Regions from separate parts of the Comamonas sp. Z3 genome, predicted to be linked through region 2. Evidence: predicted binding sites of a transcription regulator. Region 2 holds the regulator's gene; the other holds the start of a gene.
What was found. The regulator sigma-54, encoded in region 2, starts transcription at its own class of promoters, with help from an activator protein. The targets are predictions, from matches to a motif close to TGGCANGNAANCTGCTTT.

Region 1: the regulator sigma-54 is predicted to act here: its motif matches at 6,259-6,276, upstream of atzF (allophanate hydrolase).

Annotation. Positions count from the first base shown of each region.
Region 1 is NZ_VOQU01000009.1:18,149-29,959, reverse strand. Features, by position in the region: gene FSY59_RS23645 (CatB-related O-acetyltransferase) at 174-815, shown strand; gene FSY59_RS23640 (porin) at 1,170-2,297, opposite strand; gene FSY59_RS23635 (CaiB/BaiF CoA-transferase family protein) at 2,528-3,781, opposite strand; gene FSY59_RS23630 (tripartite tricarboxylate transporter substrate binding protein) at 3,786-4,748, opposite strand; gene FSY59_RS23625 (LysR family transcriptional regulator) at 4,854-5,750, shown strand; gene atzF (allophanate hydrolase) at 6,311-8,098, shown strand; gene FSY59_RS23615 (GntR family transcriptional regulator) at 8,164-8,841, shown strand; gene FSY59_RS23610 (alpha/beta hydrolase) at 8,872-9,684, opposite strand; gene FSY59_RS23605 (ABC transporter ATP-binding protein) at 9,684-10,484, opposite strand; gene FSY59_RS23600 (ABC transporter permease) at 10,477-11,376, opposite strand; gene FSY59_RS23595 (ABC transporter substrate-binding protein) at 11,458-11,811, opposite strand, start outside.
Region 2 is NZ_VOQU01000004.1:679,488-691,298, reverse strand. Features, by position in the region: gene FSY59_RS15335 (TonB-dependent siderophore receptor) at 1-1,162, opposite strand, end outside; gene FSY59_RS15330 (FecR domain-containing protein) at 1,337-2,311, opposite strand; gene FSY59_RS15325 (sigma-70 family RNA polymerase sigma factor) at 2,308-2,871, opposite strand; gene argS (arginine--tRNA ligase) at 3,066-4,775, shown strand; gene FSY59_RS15315 (SPOR domain-containing protein) at 4,873-5,577, shown strand; gene FSY59_RS15310 (thiol:disulfide interchange protein DsbA/DsbL) at 5,733-6,383, shown strand; gene lptA (lipopolysaccharide transport periplasmic protein LptA) at 6,514-7,170, shown strand; gene lptB (LPS export ABC transporter ATP-binding protein) at 7,167-7,949, shown strand; gene FSY59_RS15295 (RNA polymerase factor sigma-54) at 8,095-9,696, shown strand; gene FSY59_RS15290 (S41 family peptidase) at 9,700-11,214, opposite strand; gene FSY59_RS15285 (aspartyl/asparaginyl beta-hydroxylase domain-containing protein) at 11,555-11,811, opposite strand, start outside.

The sequences.
Region 1 (11,811 bases), on a different contig from region 2:
GTCCACGATGACGCCATCGACCGCATGCTCACGCATGCTGAGGGCACTGCTGTGGCCCCTGGGCCTGCTACTGAAGATGCGCAAGGTCCAAACGCCCGAGTTGCGTGCGCTAGCATTGACGCCAGCGTGCCCCCTCCCTCGGCGGGGTTTGTTTTTTGGAATGAAAAGCCCTGATGTCTACTCCGCTGCCATCCAAGCACTGGTCTCGCCTGGAAATGCTGCACCAGACCGTGCGCAACCCAAACATCCACATCAAAGGCCAGCACAGCTATTACAGCGATGCCTGGGATGGCGGCTTCGAGCAGTCGGTGGTGCGCTATCTATATGGCGATGAATACAGCCTGCAGCACTGGCAGCCGCAGTGGGAGATAGACCCGCTCTATATCGGCGACTATGTGTGCATAGGTGCCGAGGCGGTGATTTTGATGGGAGGCAACCACACCCACAGGACCGACTGGTTCAGCCTCTACCCCTTCGCCAACAACATCAGCAAGGCCTACCAGGGCCAGGGCCCCACAACCCTAGGTGACGGCGCCTGGATTGGCATGCGCGCCATGATCATGCCTGGCGTCACCATTGGCGAAGGTGCCGTGGTTGCGGCCAACGCTGTGGTCACCCGCAATGTGGCCCCTTATAGCGTGGTGGGCGGCAATCCAGCCCAGTGCATCAAATACCGCTTTGACGACAACGTGATTGTGCGGCTACTGGCTCTCAAGATCTATGACTGGCCTGCCGAAAAACTCCAACGCCTCCAGCCCTTACTATGTGCCTGCGATATCGACGCGTTGGAGCTCGCCGCGGCCGAGGCTCTTTGACGAAAAATATCATGCCGACTTATCTTGCTCCACACGAATTTACATGAGTCGGTTGCAGGCACCAGGCGGATACTGGTCGACAGGTTGAATCCGCAATCAGAAGCGGTCAGCCAAGAAGATATGGCGGTCGACTGCTCGTGGACTACAGCAACAGTTCATGGACCTCGCTGACAGCTGACTTCTCCGGCTGAGCTCGTGTATCGGGGGGCCTGCTTCCTGGCACATCCGTACAATCACACTACCGGCCAGAAGCGGACGTGAAGATATGTCCTGGGCGTGTCCGCTTCTGCGGCGCTACACGGCACCTTGAACAATAGTTTCAAGGCGCCTTCATGAGCTCTGTTAGCAAATTCTTCAGAATCGATGACGCAGGCCTATGGTGATGCCTGCGCGGTTGCGTACCAGGTCACCTGCTGCGGTCTTTTCGATGTATGAACCAGGCCCCCCACTTACGCGGGTGTAGTCCACGCCCATATAGGCATCCGTGCGCTTACTAAAAGCATAGTCGGCAACGGCTACGATGAAGTTGGCTTTGTTGTTGAAAGCACCTGAAGACGATCCGCTTTGTTTGGCGTGGTAGTAGTGCATCCCAAAATTGAATTGAGGTGTGATCTGGTAGCCCACTCCCAGCTGGAGCAGCTGACGCTTGTCGGAATCACCAGGCAGGAAACCACCGTTGATTTCAGTGCCCCAGTAGGCATTGATCAAACGAGCATCTTCGACAGCTAGGGTGTTCTTGCGCTTGTTCATGGCATATCCGGTGCTGAAATACCAAGGGCCAGAACGGTAAGAACCACCCAGCGTGTATGCGGCGAACTCGGTACTGCCCGGCATCTTGGTATTCAAGTAGGCACCGCCGATGGCCAGGCCATTTGCTTCGTAGCGCAGATAGCCACCGGCTGTCCTCATGGCGAAACCACCCGTCAACTCAACACTGCTACCTTTTTTGGCAACGGTATTCCCTTCATCAAAGGAGTATTGCAGCCCCGCGCGCCAAGCACCCAGATCTGCTGTGTATTTCAGCATGTTGTTGGTGCGTGTACCCATGGCAAATCCGATCTCGGGCTTGTACACCTCCATAAAAGGTCCGTATGGGAATGACGCATAGGTCAAGGCCACGACATCGAGCAGTACATTGAACTGGCGGCCCATCGTGAGTTGGCCTAGATCTTTGCTGCGCATGCCTATCCATGCTTGCTGAAAGTAGTTCACGGCAGCAGTGTTCCCAGTATCGGCCAGAAAACGATCTTCTAGATTTGCGATTGCTGAGAGCCCATCACCCAAGTCTTCCTTGATGTTGATACCCCAGCGGCTCTGGGACATTCCGCCACCTACCATTTGGGTCTTTCCATGGTTGCTCGTTGATCGCACTGCCGCATCCACGATGCCATAGAGCTGCACGCTGCTTTGCGCCGCAGCCATGGATGCAGTTCCTCCCAGCAGCATCAACGTCATTGTTGTTTTCACGAATGAATGGGTCATTGTGTTGTCTCTCTTTTTACAGTCGTGGTAGAACGCCCCGGGATCCGCTAGGCCATGTAACCGGCCCTGCGGGACCTCAGGGGTAGCGGTCGTTCCTCCGCCACGGGGCCCCTGGGTGTTTCTGTCATGCGTTGAAAGACGGCCTCGGATGCTTCCGAGAACCAGACTGAAAAGGGCCGTTGAAAACCCTTGTGGAAATTGCTGTGTGCCGTGACGACTGCGATGAATCGCTATGCGGATGCGTCTTGGTCAGTAAAGCGCTCTGGCTCACTTGCCACCCCATCAGCAAACATTGCCTCAATGACGGCGTCATCCAGCCCGGCTTGGGAGAGAAGGGATCGCGTGTCTGCTCCTCGGCGTACTGGCGCACGTAGCTGAGGAGTCAAAAGTTCACTGGAGGTGAAGCCGATCCCCGGCACAGCTACTCGTTTCTTTGCCTTGGGGTGCTCCAAATCGACATGGGGCCAATCCTTGGCTGCTTCTGCCGCAGACTGCGCCGGACGCACGACGGCCGTTGCGGGAACGCCATGGTGAATCAGAAGTGTTTCCCAGTCAGCAGCAGTACGCCGACTTAACATCGTGCCCAGCAATTCGTGCGTATGCGGTACATCGCGTCGCTCCGCAGCTTCGCGCAGTTCCTGCACCAGCGTGCTTTCGATGACTGCTTCATGCAGTGCTGTCAGCAAGGCCTTTGATTGCTCAGCTGAGTTGCAGACAATGGCCAACTGGCCTTCGGCGGCCGCAAACGTGCCAGACAGCGGGTTACCGGAAAATGCCGTGGACGCACTGCGCGGCACCTCGACTCCGCTGATCAGTGGTGCCGCATAGGTCGGAGCGAGTAGCGTCAGAGCCGCGCCCATCATCGATACCTGCAACCATTCGCCTATGACACGGGACTGCGCTGCCTGGCGTTCGCGGCGATACAAGGCGCTCATCACGGCCAGGGCGGCTTGCTGTCCCACAGAGTAATCAATCAACGGGAAGCCCACACGCTGCGGCACTCCATCGCTGCCGGCATTGGCTGCCATCAAACCACTTGCCGCTTGAATGACATGGTCGTATGCGCGCCTGTTGGATGCAGGACCGAAGCCGGTGATGGAGCAGACAACCAGTCGAGGGTGGCGTTCAATCAGTTCCTGAGGGGCAAACCCCAGTGCAGCCAGCTTGCCCGGGCGAAAATTCTCGAGCAATACATCTGCTCCGCTGATCAGTGTCGCCAGTGCCTTCCTGGCACGGATGTCGCGGGCATCGAGGGCCAGTGAGCGTTTTCCAGCACCTTGCATAATAAAGGCCTCTCCGAGTCCCAGCGCAGCCAGTTCGGGATCCGCGCCTTTGATACGGATCATGTCATCTCCATCTGCTCGCTCTATGCGGATGACTTCGGCACCCAGCAGACCGAGCTGATAGCCGGCGAATGGACCGGCCAGTACATGCGTCCAGTCAATGACACGCAAACCTGCCAAGGGAGCTTGTATCTGTTCCATGGCATCACTCCGGCTTGACGCCACTGCTCTTGACATACGCCTCCCAGCGCTTGATTTCTTCCTTGACAAAGTGGCTGCTTTCCTCACGGTTGAGCTCTAGAGGCTGCGTACCGCTGCTCGCACGTAACTGCACCGACTCCGGTGAATGCGACGACTTGAGAACAGCCGCATGCAGCTTCTGAATGACGGGTGCTGGCGTGCCAGTTGGTGCAAACACCGCGGTCCATGCGGTGACCTCGAGACCCGCAACACCTTGCTCAACAAAGGTCGGGACTTCCGGCGTCGCCGGGTATCGCTTGGGTGCGGCCACGGCAATCGGGCTGATCTTCTTGGTGTCCAGAAAAGTCTTGGCAACCGAGGCGTCGGAAAACGCAAAGTCGATATGCCCTCCAGCAAGATCCGTCAGAGACTGAGGGTTGGACTTGTAAGGAATGGTCGTCGCATCAATGCCGGTCAGCTTGTAGAAAAGCTCACAGCTCACCTGGGTGACTGAATTTCCGCTGCCGCATCGAAGTTGGCCAGGATGCGCCTTGCCGTATGCCAGCAAATCTGCCAAGTTGCGCCACTTGGCGCTGGTCCCAATGTACAGGGAGATCGGGCTGGTGCCGACGCCTGCGACCACATCGAATGACTTGGGTTCGTAGCCCAGCTTGCTGGGGAAGAACGAGAAATTGACAGCATTGGTTGTTGCCGAACCAACCAGTAGCGTGTAGCCATCCGGCTTGGCTCGGGCGGCTGTCGCAGATCCAAGGGCCCCATTGGCTCCCGGCTTGTTTTCGACGATGACCGGCGCCTTCAGAATATCGCTCATATCCTTGGCCAGCACCCGTGCGCCGATATCGGTTCCACTGCCAGCGGCGAACGGGACGATCAAGGTGATTGGATGCGAGGGATATGACGATTGAGCCCATGTAACGCTTGCCCCAGATGCAAGCAAGGCCCCGAGCAGAATGGCGCTGCGATTCATGATATTGCCGTCTCCTGATTGTTTTCTTGGATGCAGGGACGATAGGTTGCAGCCCTCACTGCAGCAAGCTACATTTCATGGAGACCTTTTCCACTTTGGAAAACCATGAATCTTGATGACCTGCATTTGGCTTTGGTGATTGCAGAGGAGGGTGGGCTCACCGGTGCTTCCGGTCGCCTCGGAATTACGCCAGGCACCTTGAGCAAAGCCGTGACAAGGCTGGAGCGAACTACGAAGGTCAAGCTCTTTGAGCGAATGCCACGCGGAATGCGGCCGACTGAGTTCGGAAATGCATTTCTGAAACGGGCACAGCGCATTGATCTGGATGCGAGCGACCTTTATGCGGAACTGAGAGACCTGCGCCAGACCCGTACTGGGTTGCTGCGTTGTGGCATCGGGCATGGCGTTCCTCACCGGTGGGTTCAGGCTATGGCGGTCAGCTTGATAGAGCGCGGCGTCAATCTGGACCTGTCTGGGGGAATGACGGATTCGCTCACACGTGCCGTTGCGGCAGGAGAGTTGGAGTTCGCCCTGATAGGTTTGCGTCGGGCGCCGGAAGGCTCTTTCAGTTGGGAGACGCTGATCGATGATCCGATGATTCCTATGGCACCGGCAACTCATCCTCTTGCAAAGGCAAAGGGTGAAGTCTCTTGGGCGGGCATGGCTCAAGCGCACTGGATCGTCATGGCGCGTGGCACCTCAACGCGGACAGAGTTCGATACCAACTTCCAGGCACACGGTTTGGAGCCGCCAGAGCCTGTTCTGACCTCGCGCTCTTCACAGCGTGAAGTAATGCTCATGCACTCATTAAATGCACTGATGCTGGTACCTCATTCCGTTTTGAGAGAGGGGCAGCTCAGGGAGCAACTGGCCATCATCAAGCCGGAGGGGGGATGGAAGTCATCCCGCCGTTTGGGCATCATCAGGCGAAACGGCGGATATCTCAGCCCCGCGGCAACGAGAGCGATTGAGACCTTGAAGGACAGCTTGCAGGAGCGTTGACCTTGGGCCTCCAGATAGGGCCCCGTGACTTCTTGGCAAACCGCACACCATGCAATACGCATTTTCGGGGGGCGTAAAAATGCTTACATGGACGAAGCAGACGTTCGCCAAGGAAATTCGAACGACGGCAGCGGGTCGGCAACGCCTGTCGATGCACCTCGATAGCGGACATCTAGCAGTCCCATGGTGGATACCTATGGCCAGCTCGCGCCTTGGTGCTCGGATGACTGCTATGTGGTTATGACCGGACGCTCGCGAGGAGACCATGGGTGACAGCAACCGCTGCACAGCGAAGATTGGTTGACGAGGCACAAAGACATCAATGAGCCAGTTACTGCTGGGGCTCAGCTCAAACACAACCGGCCAATGCATCGCAGATTTGTGTTCACTCGATAGCCAGTCCTCACGATCACACCGATTGGGGGGCGGATGAAATCTTGGACTAGTGATCGGTCTCAGAGTGCTGATGCGCTTTCATTCTTTGGAAGCAGGTCCTTGAAGAGCCAACTGGCACGCAACCTGCTTAAACCAAGCATCTTGTATACATTTGGGTATTCATCATGCTGATTGGTTCATTTGAAGATTGGAAGCGGGCTTACCAAGAAGGCGCTGACCCTGCTGCATTGCTTGAGCAGCAGCGCTGTAGTCTGACCAGCGATGACTCGGCCTGGATCAGCATTGCCAGTGACGCGCAATTGAAAGCGCAGTTGCTGCAACTGGAGGCACTTCAGCAGACCCAAGGCCGTGAGCGTCTGCCTTTGTACGGCATCCCCTTTGCGGTCAAGGACAACATCGATGTGGAGGGCTTTGTCACCACGGCGGCCTGCCCTGCTTTCGCCTACCAGGCACAGCGCGATGCTGTGGCCGTTCAGCGTCTCAGGCAAGCCGGAGCCATTGTTCTGGGCAAGACCAATCTGGACCAGTTTGCCACCGGTCTCGTCGGAACGCGCTCACCATTTGGTGCCGTGCCCAATGCGTTTGACAGCAGACTTATTTCCGGCGGCTCCAGCTCAGGCTCGGCATCTGTGGTGGCGCGTGGTCTGGTTCCATTTGCCCTGTCCACGGACACGGCTGGATCGGGCCGCATTCCTGCGGCCTTCAATCAGATCGTCGGAATCAAGCCCACTCCCGGTGCAGTGCCCGGCACTGGTTTGGTGCCTGCCTGCCGCACGCTGGACTGCATAGGCGTTCTGGCGCTGAATGTGGCCGATAGCGCTCTGGTTCTGTCACTCATGGAAGGGCCTGACGCACAGGACAGCTATGCCAGATCACGCCCCTTCATCGCCAAACATACCCCGCTGTCTCAACTGCGCGTGGGGGTGCCTGATGCACGCAAGCTTTCCAGTGATTATGAGGATGCATTTGCTGCGTTTCTTGTGCGTCTGAAGCCGCAAACCGAACGGGTACAAGCCTTGCCCTTTGATGCATTGTTTGAAGTCGCCAACCTGCTGTACTACGGCCCCTGGGTCGCTGAACGGGTGGTCGGAGCACGCGGCATCTACGAACAACAGCCAGAAGCCTTGCTGCCAGTGATTCGCCAGGTTCTGGACGTACACCAGCGCTTCAACGCTGCCGATACCTTCAATGCCCAGTACCAACTGCAGGACCTCAGACAGGAAGCCGAGAATATCTGGCAAGAATGTGATGTGCTGTGTGTTCCTAGCGCACCACGCCACCCCTCCATGGCCGAGGTGCAAGCTGACCCGATCGGCGTCAACTCGGAGATGGGAACCTATACCAATTTCGTCAATCTTCTCGGTTGGTCGGCGATCGCAATCCCTGCATCGCAACTGCCAGACGGCCTGCCCTTTGGCATCACCTTGATAGCGCCGGGCTGGCGCGAGCCTGATCTGGTGCGCTGGGCACAGCAGTTGGAAGCACAAGCCAATCTGTGTGCCGGCGTGACAGGCCTTCCCGCCCAAAACGCTGGCTCACTGCCAGCATGGCGGGTACCGACACAAGGCGAGACCATCGAAGTCGCCGTGGTGGGTGCACATCTGCGTGGCATGCCTCTCAACCATGAATTGCTGGCTTGTGGTGCGCGCTTTCGCGAGGAGACGAGCACCGCCTCAGACTACCGCCTGTATGCCCTGCAAGGCACGGTACCTCCCAAACCTGGAATGGCACGGTCAGACGAAGGGGCTGCCATCACAGTCGAAGTGTGGGACATGCCAATTGCCAACTTTGGCCGCTTTGTAGCCGGCGTTCCAACGCCTCTGGGCATTGGTTCGGTGCAGCTGCAGGATGGACGCAGCGTGAAAGGCTTTATCTGCGAAGGCCATGCATTGACGCAGGCCCGGGACATCACCGCGTTCGGCGGCTGGCGCGCGTACTGCCAGTCTCTGTGAAGCACGCTGCGGCGCACAGCCCCTGTGCGGCGCAGCAGCCAAAGAAAAAACAAGGAGCCCACATCATGTCTTCCACCAGCCTGGCCAGCCTTGCTTACGAAAAACTACGCCAAGCCCTGGACAATTTTCAATATGTTCCTGGTGACCGCTTCAGCGAAAACGAAGTTGGCGCGGATCTCGGCATGAGCCGAACCCCTGTGCGCGAGGCGCTCGTGCGCCTGCAGCGCGAAGGATATATCTCCGTCATACCCAAGCTTGGCTGGATCGTGAACAGCATTGACTTCACGATGTTCGAGCAGTTGTACGATGTGCGTTCGATACTGGAATGCGCAGCGTTGGATCTACTTGTTCAGACCCCCGACCTGGAAATACGCCTGCATGAGCTGACCGCGCTATGGTGCATCCCCGCGCCACAACGGCTGTCTGAAATAGCCACTGTCTCGCGCAACGATGAGCAGTTTCACATGGCCTTGGTGGCGGCCAGCGGCAATCAGGAAATGGCCCGCATCCACCGAGATATCACGGACCGAATTCGTATCGTGCGGCGCCTGGAATTCACGCGCAACTACCGCATTGACGTGACCTACGAGGAGCATGGCGACATCCTCAAATCATTGTTGAGCCGAGACGGCTTGCAGGCCAAGTCGTTGCTGCAGCAACATATCCGTGTGAGCCGTGACGAGGTAAAAAACATCACTTTGCATACTCTGCAGAATGCAAGGCAGAAGCAGCCTTGCCTTTAGGTTTCACGAGCACTGTCGTTGATCTTTGGATCACCGGTGCTGCAGCAAGGCCTGCAGCAGCACTCCATCCTCTTGAGCCAGCGCATTCAGGATGCTGAAGTGATCCGCGCCTTCTATGGCGACTTCTGCATCACCCTCCATGTCACGGCGATAGGCCGCAAAGGCTTGACTCTGCGCCTGCAATTGGGGAAGTTCTGCCGTTCCATAGGCTGTCACAAACGGCTTGCGGGTTGCAGGCAGGCATAAGGGGCTCAGTTGCTCGATTTCAGCGCCAGATAGCCGGAGCGCCTGGTTCAGATAGGTATGAGCAATCGGTGCCAGGTCGTAGATGCCGCTGATGCCCAGACCTGCAACCACTCCCTCGCAATTCAGACCCATCGCGGTGAGATGCCCCCCCGCAGACCAACCGCATAGCAGGATGCGTCCGTTACCGCGCTGCTGCAAGGCATGGCTGCGGACAGCCGCGATGCCTGATCTCACCTGCTCCACGATCTGAGTCAGCGTGGCCTCGGGGGCCAGCGTGTATCCAATCAGAGCAGCATGCAGTCCATGCGCGAGCGCGCCCTGAGCCACAAACCGAAAAGTGTTCTTGTGGCGCATCTGCCAGTAGCCGCCATGAATGAACAGCAGCGTACTGGCACCGGACTCGCCCTCAAAGAAGTCGTAGCGCAAACGCTCGGCCGTTCCAAACGGCACATCCAGTTGTCCAGCAGATCGCTGCACCAGCTCCGCACTGCGGGCTTCGAAATCAGCGAGCTGCCGAGCACTGTTGGCGACGGCACGGGTATTGTCGTAGGCCGCATCACGCACGACCTGCGGCAGGTTCAACAAACAGTCCAGCATCAGGCGGCCTTGGCATGATGCGCAACATGACTGCTGAGCATTTCTGTCAACTCCTTGCGCACCAGGTTGAATTCTGGCGCCGTGATATGGCGCGGGCGCTCCAGTGGAATGCGATAGTCACGCTCGACACGGCCTGGACCGGCCGTCATGACCACCACGCGGTCAGCTAGCAAAACAGCCTCCTCCACTGCATGGGTGACGAAAATCACGGTCAGCTTGGTCTTTTCCCAGATATCCAGCAGCTCCTGCTGCAGCACTTCGCGAGTCAGCGCATCCAGTGCACCGAAAGGCTCGTCCATGAGCAGTACTTCACACTCATTGGCCAGCGCTCGCGCGATCGATACGCGCTGCTTCATGCCGCCTGAGAGCTGGTTGGGGAAATGATCTGCAAACTTGGTCAGTCCCACCATGTGCAGATAGTGATCCGAGATTTCTTTGAGCTTGACCTCCGTCAGGCCTCGTTGCTTGGGACCAAATGCTATGTTCTGACGCACGGTGAGCCATGGAAACAAACCATAGTCCTGGAAAACCATGCCTCGATCCGGCCCGGGCTCGGCAATAGGCGTGTGATACATCTTGGCCACGCCCGTGGAGACTTTCTCAAAGCCTCCCATGATGCGCAGCAGCGTGGATTTCCCACAGCCCGAAGCACCAATCAAGCAGATGAATTCGCCCTTCTGGATCTTCAGGTTCACGTCCTTCAGCGCGTGTATGGGACGGCCATTCAAACTGAAGACCTTGCTGACATTGGCAATGTCCAGAATGGGTGCGGGAGTACGGTGAACAAGGATTTCAGACATTGTGTTGCGGGCTCCACTTGAGCAGACGATTGTTGAGTGCGACCAGCAGACGGTCGGTGACAAAGCCAGTGAAGCCGATGACGACCATGCCGGCAATCACCACATCAGTGCGCGAGAGCATGCGACCGTCCATGATGGCGGCACCCAGTCCTTCGGGAACGCCCGTCATCTCACCGACCACGATCAAAAACCATGCAATGCCGTGACCCAGGCGCAGGCCATTGAAGATGGATGGCATGGCCGCTGGCAGCACTACCTGACGAAACATGGAAGCGCCCTGACAGCCCAGCATGGCGGCGGCCTCAAACAGACGAGGCTCCACCGACTTCACACCAAAGGTGGTGTTGATGACAATGGGAAAAAATGCCCCGAGGAACACCAGGAAGATGGCCGCGTTGGGGCCGACACCGAAGAAGATCATTGACAGCGGAAGCCATGCCGTCACAGGCACAGGGCGCAGCATTTGCAGCGTGGGATCTACAAAGCGGCGTACGGCGGCGTTTTTACCGATCACCAGGCCCAGGGGTATACCCAGCAGAGCAGCCAGTCCAAAAGCTCCGTAAACACGAGACATGGACTTCAACCAGTGGATGCCCAGAGTTTCGCTGAAGGCATCGTCATAGATGCCACCAAACGCGAAGTCCCACAGCATCAACCCGACTTCCTTGGGTGAAGGAACCAGCATGGTTCCGGTCGCACGCACGGCCAAGTCCCAAGCGATCAGCAACAACAGTGGAAGCACAGCAGGCACCAGCCAGCTTGTCATCCAAACCTTGACGGCATTGGGTTGCGGCGGCATAACCAGATCCGCAGACGTTGAAGCAGCGTGATTGACGGGCACTGCGGGCGCCACAGCCGCATGTGCTTGAGGGTCAAGAGTGGAGAATGACATGGCAGGGATTCCAAAAGCAGGCAATAACAGCTCAACGGCGTCAAGGCCTGACCGCGTCGTGCACAGCCAGGCCTCGCCGCGTTACTTCGGGTTGAAACCCGTCACGATGAAGCTGCCGTAATCAGGCAACTTGCGAATCTGCTTGCGCTCCAGCATCAGCGAGCCGTAGTACTTGCTGCGGTTGATCCAGTCCTGATCGATCTTCCATGTCAGCTCTACATTGTCTGCAGCCAGATTGGCCACATCGGCGGGCAGACCCAGCTTGGCCCCTGCCATCTGTACCAGTTCAGGACGATGGGCCATGGCGTATTCGGAGGCCTTGCGGTGAATCTCCAGGAATACCTTGGTCAGTTCCGGATCGCTTTTGACAGTGTCGGCATGGGTGGTCATGACCATGTTGACCTTGCCCGTGGGCGTGCTGTAAGGAAACTCGAG
Region 2 (11,811 bases):
TGCGGGTGCTATTGTCCTGGCGGTTCCAGTTGGCGCCCAGGTAGGTGGAGCGCGGCAGGGCGATGTCGCGCCCGTCGCTGTAGCGCGGCAGGCCCGAGATGAAGGGCCTGCCCTTGAAGGACTCGTAGCTGGCGCCGATGCTGACCTTGGTCTGGGGCGAGAGGTCGTACTCCAGCGTGCCGTACAGCGTGTTGTTGCGGCGGTTCACGTAGTCGATGAAGGAATGCTCGTCCTCCATGTCCAGCACGACCCGGCCGCGCAGCGTGCCTTCGGCATTCAGCGCGCGGCTGCCATCGACTTGGGCCGCATAGCGATCCCAGGAGCCGGCCTTGGCCGTGACGCTGACGCCGCCCTCTTTCAGCGGGCGCTTGCGTGCCAGGTTGACGGCGCCGCTGGGATCGCCGCCGCCCTGCAGCAGCCCGGCCGAGCCGCGCAGAATCTCGGCACGGTCATAGATGGCGGTGCTGCCGCCGTAATTGCTGGAGCGCCCGTACAGGCGCTGCACATTGACCCCGTCGTACTGCAGGGTGGCGATGTCGAAGCCGCGCGAGTAGATGTATTTGCCGCCCTGCGGGCTTTGCAGCAGGGTGATGCCCGTGGTGCTGGCCAGGGCGTCGTAGACCGAGGTGGCGTTCTGCTCGTCCATGAGCTGGCGCGTGACCACGCTGATGGACTGCGGAATGTCCTTCATGGCCTGTTCGCCCTTGCCGATGGTGACGGCGCGGCTGGTGTAGGAGCCCGTCTGTTCCGTGGTGGCATGGCGTTCTGCCTGCGCGGTCACGCGCACTTCCGCCAGGGTCGCGCCACTGCCTTGCTGCGGCTCGGCGGCGGATGCCGGTTTGCCGGCTGGCGCTGCACGCAGACTCCAGTTGCCGCCGGCGGTGTGCACCAGCTCCAGCCCGCAGCCGGCCAGGGCGGCGCGCGCGGCCTGCTCCGCGGTGTAGCTGCCGAGCAGGGCAGGGGCCGTGTGGCCGCGCACCAGCTCGGCATCCAGGCTGAGTTGCTGGCCGCTATCGGCCGCGATGCGTGCGAGGGTACTGCCCAGGGGCTGGGCCGGCATATCGTAGTGGCGTTGTGCGGTCGGGGATGGGGTCTGGGCCTGGGCACTCATGGCGCAGGCCAGGGCCAGGGCGCTCAGGTGCAGGGAACGGTGGTGCAGCATGCATTGCTTTCGACAAGAGAAACCGGGCGCTCGATCAGGAGCTATCCATGGCTTGTCGAGCCGCGGAGAAAAAGTGTTCAATTTTTTGGCAAGCTGTAACGAGGCAACCGCTGTCTCGAAGGTTTGCTGCCGTTTGAGCGGCTTCGCCATCGGGCGATGCGGTTCAGGCTGGCACTACTCGATCATCACCAGTGCACCACCGGAGTAGCTGCGCAGCCGGATGGGCAGGGTCTCGGCGAGTGCCGCCAGGGCGCGGTCGGTGTCTTCCAGGGAATAGGTGCCGTAGACCTGAAGCGCGGCGGCATGCGCCGAGACCCGAATCCATCCGCGACGATAGGCGCGCAGTGCCTGCACGACCTCGCCCAGCGGCAGGTCATGTGCCTCCAGCATGCCCTGCTGCCAGGCCGCCATGCTGCTGGGCGCGCTGGCATCGGCCCAGATGCCCTGGGTATCGAAGCGGGCGCTATGCCCTTCGGCCAGCACTTGCTGCGCGCCGCCTGCGGTCGTGATGCGCACGCTGTGCTCCAGCATGCCGACGCTGCTGAACTGCGGATTCAGGCGTACGCTGAAACGCGTGCCCAGTGCGCGTATCTGTCCATGCATGGTTTGCACCACAAAAGCGGGTCCGCCCGGTGTCTGCGGTGCAGCTCTGGCCACCAGTGCCCCCTGACGCAGAATGACGCGCCGCTGGCCCGCGTCGAATGCCAGATCGGCGGCCGAGCGCGCATCCAGTGTCACCGTGCTGCCATCGGGCAGGGTGAATTCACGGCGCTGTCCGGTGTTGGTGCGCAGGCTGGCACTCCATTGTGCGAGAGGCGTCTGGCGGTCCAGCAACCAGCCGCAGCCGGCTGTTATGCCGCCCAGGGCAAGGGCACCGCGCAGGATCTGGCGGCGCCGGCGCGTGCCGGCCTCGGCGCTGGCCAGGGTCTGACCCAGCAGTTGGCCCACGTGCTCGGGGCCCGAGCTGCGCAAGGGCTGCAGCAGAGTCTGCAGCGGTGCCTGCAACTGCTGCCAGGCCGCCCTGTGGGCGGGGGCGGCTTCCAGCCATTGTTCAAAGCCCTGGCGTTGCTCCTGGTTCATCTGGCCCGAATGCAGGCAGACCAGCCACTCGATGGCGGCCTCGGTGGCCGGATTGAGCGACGGGCTCATGCCTGGCCTGCCCTGGCCGGTGCCAGACCGGCCTGCTGATGAAGCTGGGCGATCGCGATGCGGCGAAATGCTTCGGTCATATGACGGCGCACGGTGCTGTGCGAGATGTCCAGCTGCTCGGCAATGGCGTGATAGGTCAGGCCGTCGAGCTGGCTCAGCAAAAAGGTCTGGCGGGCCTTGAGGCTCAGGCCGTCGAGCGCATGGGCAATCGTGTCCAGCGTCTCCAGCAGCAGTGCCCGTTCCTCGGGTGAAGGGGCCAGCTCCGGCGGGCTCTCGCTCATGGCCTGCAGATGGGCCTGCTCCAGCTCACGCCGCCGCCACAGCGTGAACAGCAGGCGCTTGGCGATCGTGGTCAGAAAGGCGCGCGGTTCATCGATGGGCACCGGGTTGGGCGCTGCGACCACGCGCAAGAAGGTCTCGGAAGCCACATCCTGTGCCTCTGCCGTATTGCGCAGCCTGGCCTTCAGTCTTGACAGCAACCAGGCGTGATGGCCGGTAAACAGCTGTTGCGCCTGCTGCATGGGGTCGAGAGAGGGGCGGGGCGTGGGCATGGGCTGCATTCTAGTTTTAAATGAGAATGATTGCCATTTGATGGGCCGCTTGGTGTTGCTGGCAGGGCATGGGCAGGCAAGCCGCCTTGCACCTCCTGTCTGCTGCTGACGGCAGGGGCGATGCGGGGCGTGAACCGGCCCTGGAACAGGGGTGTGGCGCCAGCGATTCGGCAGGACTTGAATCCGGCACGTAAAATCCCGCGATGCTCTCCGTCAAACAGGAATTGCTCGCAGCCCTGGCTGCTGAGCTCGAAACACTCTCGCCCGGCGCCGGCGCACGCGCTGCGTTTGAAAACCCCAAAGTGGCAGCCCATGGCGACTTCGCCTGCACGGCGGCCATGCAGCTGGCCAAGCCTCTGAAGGCCAACCCCCGCGCCCTGGGCGAGCAGCTCAAGACCGCGCTGGAGGCTACTGCCGCCTTCCAGCAATGGGTGGATGCGATTGAAATTGCAGGCCCGGGCTTTCTCAATATCCGCCTCAAGCCTGCTGCCAAGCAGGAGGTGGTGCGCGAGGTGCTGGCGCAGGCCGAGAAGTTCGGCTACCAGGCCGATCGCGGTGAGAACATCCTCGTCGAGTTCGTTTCCGCCAACCCCACCGGCCCTCTGCATGTGGGCCATGGCCGCCAGGCAGCGATCGGCGATGCGATCAGCAACCTGTATTCCAGCCAGGGCTGGAAAGTTCACCGCGAGTTCTATTACAACGACGCGGGCGTGCAGATCGACACCCTGACCAAGAGCACCCAGCTGCGCGCCAAGGGCTTCAAGCCCGGTGACGAATGCTGGCCCACCGACAGCGACAACCCGCTGGCCAAGAATTTCTACAACGGTGACTACATTGCCGACATCGCCAAGGCCTTCCTGAACAAGGAAACCATCAAGGCCGATGACCGCGAGTTCACTGCCAATGGCGATGTCGAGGATTACGACAATATTCGCCAGTTCGCCGTGGCCTACCTGCGCAATGAACAGGACAAGGACCTGCAGGCGTTCAACCTGAAGTTCGACGAGTATTACCTGGAGTCCAGCCTCTATGAAAACGGTCATGTCGAGGCAACGGTCAACCGCCTGATCGCCAACGGCAAGACCTATGAGCAGGACGGCGCGCTGTGGCTCAGGTCCACCGACTACGGCGACGACAAAGACCGTGTGATGCGCAAGACCGACGGTGGCTACACCTACTTTGTCCCCGATGTGGCCTATCACATCCAGAAGTTCAAGCGCGGCTTCACCAAGGTGGTGAATATCCAGGGCACGGACCACCATGGCACCATTGCCCGCGTGCGCGCCGGCCTGCAGGCTGCCGATGTAGGCATCCCCGAGGGCTATCCCGACTACGTGCTGCACACCATGGTGCGCGTGGTGCGCAACGGCGAAGAGGTCAAGATCAGCAAGCGCGCCGGCTCCTACGTCACGCTGCGCGATCTGATCGAGTGGACCAGCAAGGACGCGGTGCGTTTCTTCCTGCTCTCGCGCAAGCCCGACACCGAGTACACCTTCGACGTGGATCTGGCCGTGGCCCAGAACAACGACAACCCCGTGTACTACGTGCAGTACGCCCATGCGCGTATCCAGTCCGTGCTGCGCGCCTGGCAGGAAGCCGGCGGCGCTGGCGTGCCCGCGCTCAAGGATGTGGATCTGTCCGCACTGGAAGGCCCGCAGGCCCAGGCCCTGATGCTGCTGCTGGCCAAGTACCCCGAGATGCTGACCGCGGCTGCCGAAGGCAACGCGCCGCACGACGTGACCTTCTACCTGCGCGATCTGGCCTCCAGCTATCACAGCTACTACGATGCCGAGCGCATTCTGGTGGACGACGAGAAGGTCAAGCTCGCACGTCTGGCCCTGGTCGCCGCCACGGCCCAGGTATTGCACAATGGTCTGGCGGTGCTGGGCGTGAGCGCGCCCGAGCGCATGTAATCCCGGTTTCCTGGCCATCGCTCCCCTGCCGGTTGTGCAGCGGGGGCGATGGATCTGAGAGCGGAACAATCGAAGCAGAAAGCGTTAAGCGACTGATATGAAGAACCAGCAACGCGGTGGAACCATCCTGGGGCTTATCTTTGGCATGGTCATCGGTCTGGCTGCGGCACTGGCCGTGGCCATCTATGTGACCAAGGTACCGGTGCCCTTCCTCAACAAGGGTGGCAACAACACTCAGCGCGATGCGGCTGAGGCCGAGCGCAACAAGAACTGGGACCCCAACGCACCGTTGCAAAGCCGCCAGCCCGCACCTGCGCCGGTGACACCGCCCGTCCCGCCCAGCGAAGTGACGGTGACGCCGCCCACGCCTGCCGTGCAGCCCACCGCAACCGGCGGAGTCACCACGCCGCCGGCACCATCCACGCCGGACAAGACGGCCAAGCCCGGATCGGGCGATCCGCTGGGCGATCTGGTCAAGGAGCGCTCCGCAGCGGCCGACAAGGCAGAAAAGGCGCGCGCCGACAAGGAAAAGGCGGCGGCCCAGGCAGCATCGTCCTCGGACTCGGCATTCAACTACTTTGTGCAGGCAGGCGCTTTCCGCGGCCAGAGCGAAGCGGAAGCGCAGCGTGCCAAGCTGGCCATGCTGGGCTGGGAGTCGCGCATCAGCGAGCGTGAGCAAAACGGCATCACCGTTTTCCGTGTGCGCGTGGGGCCGTTCAGCAAGCGTGACGACGCCGAGCAGCTCAAGGGCAAGCTCGACGGCGCGGGCGTGGACTCGACCCTGGTGCGTGCGGCGCGATAATCGGCCCTGCGAGGCGTTGTGCAGCCTCTCTCTGTGGAGCCCTCAGGCCGCGGCCCGAGGCGTCCCGGACAGCGGGTGCGAGATTTAGGACTTTGCTGAACTTTTTGGGGCCGTTGGGCTCTGATACTGCAGACCTGATACAGGAGTTTGTTTAGATGAAACGTCGCGAATTCTCTCTGGCTGCCTCGGCAGCTGCCGCCGGTGCCCTGACTCTGGGCACCTCCTCCAGCTGGGCCCAGGGTGCCGCGCCCAGGGAAGGCAAGGACTACATCAAGCTGGGCAAGCCCGCCAGCGTGAGCGCGCCGGCCGGCAAGGTCGAGGTGGTGGAGTTCTTCTGGTACAGCTGCCCGCATTGCAATGCCTTCGAGCCCCAGTTCGAAGCCTGGGCCAAGACCCAGCCCGCCGATGTGGTGGTGCGCCAGGTGCCCGTGGCCTTCAATGCCTCTTTCGTGCCACAGCAAAAGCTGTACTACGCCCTGGAAGGCATGAACCTGCTGCCCCAGCTGAATGCCAAGGTGTTCCGTACCATTCACGTGGACCGCAACCCGCTCAAGAACGATGAGGCCATCTTTGACTGGATCGGCAAGCAGGGCGTGGATCTGGCCAAGTTCAAGGAGGTCTACAACTCCTTCACCGTGGCCAATCAGGCGCGCAAGGCCACCCAGCTGCAAAACGAGTATGACGTGGAAGGCGTGCCCGCCATGGGCGTGGCCGGCCGCTACTACACGGATGGCACCAAGGCCGGCAATATGGACAATGTGCTGCGCGTGGTCAATGCGCTGATCGCCTCCAGCCGCAAGGCCTGACGCTTGATTTCAGGCGCCAACGACGTTTGATGCCCCGCAAGCCCGCCGTAGCGCGGGCTTTTTTGTGGGTGGTTTTTACGCAAGTTGCAAAAAGGGAATGACTACAATGGATGCAAGAAACGTGCCTTCCATGAAAAAAACACTCCTACCTCTTGCGCTGGCCTGCGCCCTGGCAGCAGCGACCGGCATGGTCCATGCCGAAAAGGCCGACAGCGCCAAGCCCATGAATATCGAGGCGGATGCGCTTCGTCACGACGAGCTGCAGCAGACCAGCGTCTTCACCGGCAATGTGGTGATGACCAAGGGCTCCATCGTGCTGCGCGGCGCCCAGCTTGATGTGCGTCAGGATGCCGAGGGCTATCAGTACGGGGTGATCAAGGCCGAACCCGGCAAGCGTGCCTTCTTCCGTCAGAAGCGCGACACCCTGGCCGGCCAGCCCGAAGAGTTCATCGAAGGCGAAGGCGAAGTCATCGAATACGACGGCAAGGCCGATATCGTCAAGTTCATCCGCCGTGGCGAGATGCGCCGCTACCGTGGTGGCCAGCTCAGCGACCAGGTCACGGGCTCCATCATCGTCTACAACAACATCACCGACGTCTATACCGTCGATGGTCAGAAGACCAGCGGCGGCCTGCCTAGCTCCTCCGTGGGCCAGGGCGGTCGCGTGCGCGCCATCATGGCGCCCAAGGACGGTACGCCGGGCGCACAGCCCAAGCTCGCCACACCTGCCACCCAGCTGCGCCCGAGCATGACGCTGGGCGGCGAGAAAGCCGACGAGAAGAAATGAGCGAGCCGACCTTCTCCAGCAGCCGCAGCGGCGAGTCCGACAGCCGCCTGGAGGCCAAGCATCTGGCCAAGTCCTATGGCAGCCGCAAGGTGGTCAAGGATGTATCGCTGTCCGTGCAAAAAGGCGAGGTGGTCGGTCTGCTCGGCCCCAACGGTGCGGGCAAGACCACATCGTTCTACATGATCGTGGGCTTGGTACGCAGCGATGGCGGCGAGATCTTCATCGACGGCCAGCCGGTGGGCGGCATGCCGATTCACCAGCGCTCGCGCCTGGGCCTGTCCTATCTGCCCCAGGAAGCCTCCATCTTTCGCAAGCTCAGCGTGGAAGACAATGTGCGCGCCGTGCTGGAGCTGCAAAAGGACGAGCAGGGCAAGGCGCTGACGCAGGGCGAGATCGAAAAGCGCCTCACGGGCCTGCTGCAGGAGCTGCGCGTCGAGCATCTGCGCCAGTCGCCGGCGCTGGCGCTGTCCGGCGGTGAACGCCGGCGCGTGGAAATCGCACGTGCCCTGGCCACGCAGCCGCGCTTCATCCTGCTTGACGAGCCGTTTGCCGGTATCGACCCGATTGCGGTGATCGAGATCCAGCGCATCATCGGCTTCCTCAAGGAGCGCGGCATCGGCGTGCTGATTACCGACCACAATGTGCGCGAGACGCTGGGCATCTGCGACCACGCTTTCATCATCAGCGACGGCCATGTGCTGGCCGAAGGCACGCCCGAGGAGATCGTGGAGAACGCCGATGTGCGCCGCGTCTATCTGGGCGAACATTTCAGAATGTGATGACCCCCACGCTCCCTCACTTTGTATGGTCGCTGCCCCCAGAAGGGGCCCTGGCCGTCTGCGCCGGGGTTTGCCCTGGGGCAGCCCGGCGGCAAACCCATAGCACTGCGCGCGTTTGCAATGATTGTCTGGGAGCCGCGCCTCGATGAAGCCAGGTCTCTCGCTACGCGTTTCGCAGCATTTATCACTGACGCCGCAGCTGCAGCAATCCATTCAGCTGCTGCAGCTCTCCACTCTGGAGCTGGCGCAGGAAGTCGAGCAGATGCTGGTCGACAACCCTTTTCTGGAGCGTGCGGGCGATGAGGCCGAAACTGCGGGAGATGCTCCTTTAGATGTAGCTAGTAGCGCCAGTGAATACAGTACTTCAGATAGTATTCATGCTGAAAAAGAAGCATCGCAAGCGCAATTAGCTACTGAAACAGTAGCGGAAGCACCGAGCCCCGAAACCCCGGAAACCCTGAACTGGGAGGCCGACGGCATGGACGGCCAGGACGGCGAATGGGGCGGCGAATCCAGCAGCGAGTGGGATACGCCCTCGGCCAGCAGCTCCACGCGCAACCGCGATGGCGATGACGAAACCGATGCCATCGATCTGGCGCGCGAGCACCAGAGCCTGACCGACTTTCTCCATCGTCAGGCGCTGAGCCTGCATCTGGGCGCGGCAGACACGGCGGCGCTGCGCTTTCTCATCGAGTCGCTCAGCGACGACGGCTATCTCGAGGATTCCCTGCAGGAGCTGGCGCAGAGCCTGGCCGGCGACGATCTGGAAGAGCGCGAGGAGCTGGAGCAGCACTTTGCCATTGCGCTGAAGCTGCTGCAAAGCCTGGAGCCGGTGGGCGTGGGCGCGCGCGATCTGGCCGAGTGCCTGCAGCTGCAGCTGCGCGACCTGATCCGCACGGCCGAGGACGAGGGCACGACCGAGGCGCATATGAACCGGCTGCTGCTGGCGCAGGCCATCTGCGCGCAGCCCATGGACTTGCTGGCGCGGCGCGATCTGCGCAAGCTCACCAGCCTGTGCGGCGCGCGCGAGGAACAGCTGCGCGAGGCCATGGCCCTGATCGCCAGGCTGGAGCCGCGTCCGGGGCGCCGCTTTGTCGACGTGGAGCGCCATATCGTGGTGCCCGATGTCATCGTGCGCCCGGTGCGGGCCGGCTCGGGCAGGGCAGACTTTTCCGTGCAGCTCAACCCCGAGGTCATGCCGCGTCTGCGCGTGCACGACATCTATGCCGGAGTGCTGCGTCGCCACAAGAACAGCGACGGTCATGCGGCGCTGCAGCAGCAGCTGCAGGAGGCGCGCTGGTTCATCAAGAACATCCAGCAGCGCTTCGACACCATCTTGCGTGTTTCCGAAGCCATCGTGGAGCGGCAGAAGAACTTCTTTGTGCATGGCGAGCTGGCCATGCGCCCGCTCGTACTGCGCGATATCGCCGACACGCTGGGCCTGCACGAGTCCACCATCAGCCGCGTGACCACGGCCAAGTACATGGCCACGCCCCAAGGTACTTTCGAGCTCAAGTATTTCTTCGGTTCGGGCCTGGGCACGGAAACCGGCGGCAGTGCCTCCAGCACGGCCGTACGTGCGCTGATCAAACAGTTTGTCGATGCCGAAGATGCCAGAAAGCCGCTGTCGGACGCCAAGCTGGCCGACATGCTCAGGGAGCAGGGCATTGAGTGTGCGCGCCGCACTGTCGCCAAATACCGCGAGCAGCTCAAGATACCGACGACCACGCTGCGCAAGGCGCTCTAAGACTTAGTGCGGCAGCAGCAGGCGGTTGTTGCGTGCCGGGTTGCGCCGGAGCGTAAGAGGCGCAGCATTCGGATCAGGGCTGACACTGCGCTTGCGGGCTGTGGCAGCAAAAGGCTGAGCGGGGCACAAGCCCGTGCTGATATGGTTCATGGCGGCAGCCAGCATGCCTTCCTGCGGGTCACCCAGTGCATGGTCTAAATCATCGGGCACGCTGCAACCGGGCACATAGCGCTGTGTTGGACCATTGCCCGGTGTAAAACCGTCGGCGTAGTCGCCAAAGCCTTTGGCGTTGATACCGGCAAACTCGATAGGGAAGTAACTGATGCCGCAGTTGTCCTTGGCCGTAAAACCATAAGGCTTGCCGCAGGTCGTGCCTCCAATCAGGATGACTTCCACATCCACACCGCGCAGGCCATTGATCAGTGCCTCACTGGCCGAGCACGTGCCCGATTGCGCTAGGACATACACCCGCTTCAGGTTGAGTGTGGGCAAGGGCTGAATATTGCTGCATTCGTTGTTGATGGGAAAGCAGGAGCTGCCATAAAACGGCGTCACCTGCGTTTCTGCGCTGCGGCGTGCGTTGTATTGCAGCGTCTCGAAAGTCTTGCCAGCCGTTTGCGTGCTGCCCGCAATCATGGTTGCCAGCTCTGCAGCGATGAACAGAAAACCACCGCCGTTGTAGCGCAGATCCAGCACTAAATCGCTCACGTTCTGGTTGCGCAGATTGGAAATGGCGGTGACCAGCTGACCTTCGGCGGGCAGCACATGGTCATTGAAGACGATGTAGCCAGCACGCGCACCGCTGTTTAGCGTGAGCACTCGCGATTGCGGCACCGGGGTGTTGGTGATATTGGTGCTGGTCAGACTTTGCACGGGCAGTTGTGCGCCGCCGCGCTGCAGGATGAAGTTGTGCGTGACGCCCAATATCTCAGGGAACAATCCGGCATTGAGCACATCCACCCCATCGGCATCGGGCGCATCGGCGGAGACGTCATCGATCGAGACCAGGGTGTCGCCACGCTTAAAACCCGCCACATCGGCTGGGCTGCCGGGCTCGATATAGGCGATGCGCAGGCCCCGTGGCGGTGTGGGGCTGGCCATTCGCCACTCGATGCCGTGACTGGGCGCAGTGGCGTTTTCGGAGACCGATTGCCATAGCTGCGTGGGATACATAAAGCTGAACTGGTCGCGCCGGGCACCGGATTCGGTAATGGCAGGCGTCAGCAGTGCATCAAAGTAATTGCTCAGGTCGGTGTAGTAGTAGCCGCTGCTGAAGCTGGCTGCGCCAGGGTCTACAGCTGGGACCTCTTCGCGCCACAGATAGGCTTCATCAAAGTAGGTGCGCAGCCAGCGCTTTTCCGTGTCCAGCGTAGCGTTGCGTAGCAGGGTATCGGCCAGGATGTTGTCGGGAGAGCATTGCTGGGCAAAGCTGCTGGATGTCTCGGCCGGGTTTGGGGGCGGGCCAGTGTTGTCTGGGTTGCTGCTGCCTGGGCTATCGGTAACAGGACTGTCATTCACGCCCCCGCCGCAACCTGCAAGCAGGCTCAGGCACACTACGCCACACAGGGCAACGCCACAGATTGAACTCGACATCGAAAGCTCCCTCGGCTGGATGTGGAATGCCAATCCCATCCGATATTTTAGAAACGGTGCCGCGAATTATTACCACCAAATGCCGAAAGTCACTATGCGCAGGTCAAGCCAAAAGGCGTGTCGTGATTTGTCTGCCGCTGTATCTGATTTCCGTGACCGGAGGTGGTTTATGGCTTGGATAGTCCTATCTATCCTCTCGAAGGATTGCGTTGGGCAACAAAAAAGCCGCTGTGCAATGCATCAGCGGCTTTTTTGATGGGGCGGCCTAGTTTGGTATCAGCCACCAGATAAACCAGACCAGCACGCCGATCATCAGTCCGAACTTGAGGATCTTGTAGAAGGTCGGATTCCAGTCGCGGAAGGCGCGGCGGTACTTGCCCGCATAGAACGAGATCTTGAACAGCTTGCTGATCATGCCGCGCGGATCGCCTTCGTTGTTGGGCGAGCTGGCGGCGGCCACCACGTTCTTGCCCAGCCAGTGATTGAGCCATTGCGCAAAGCCATTGGTCATGGGGCGTTCCA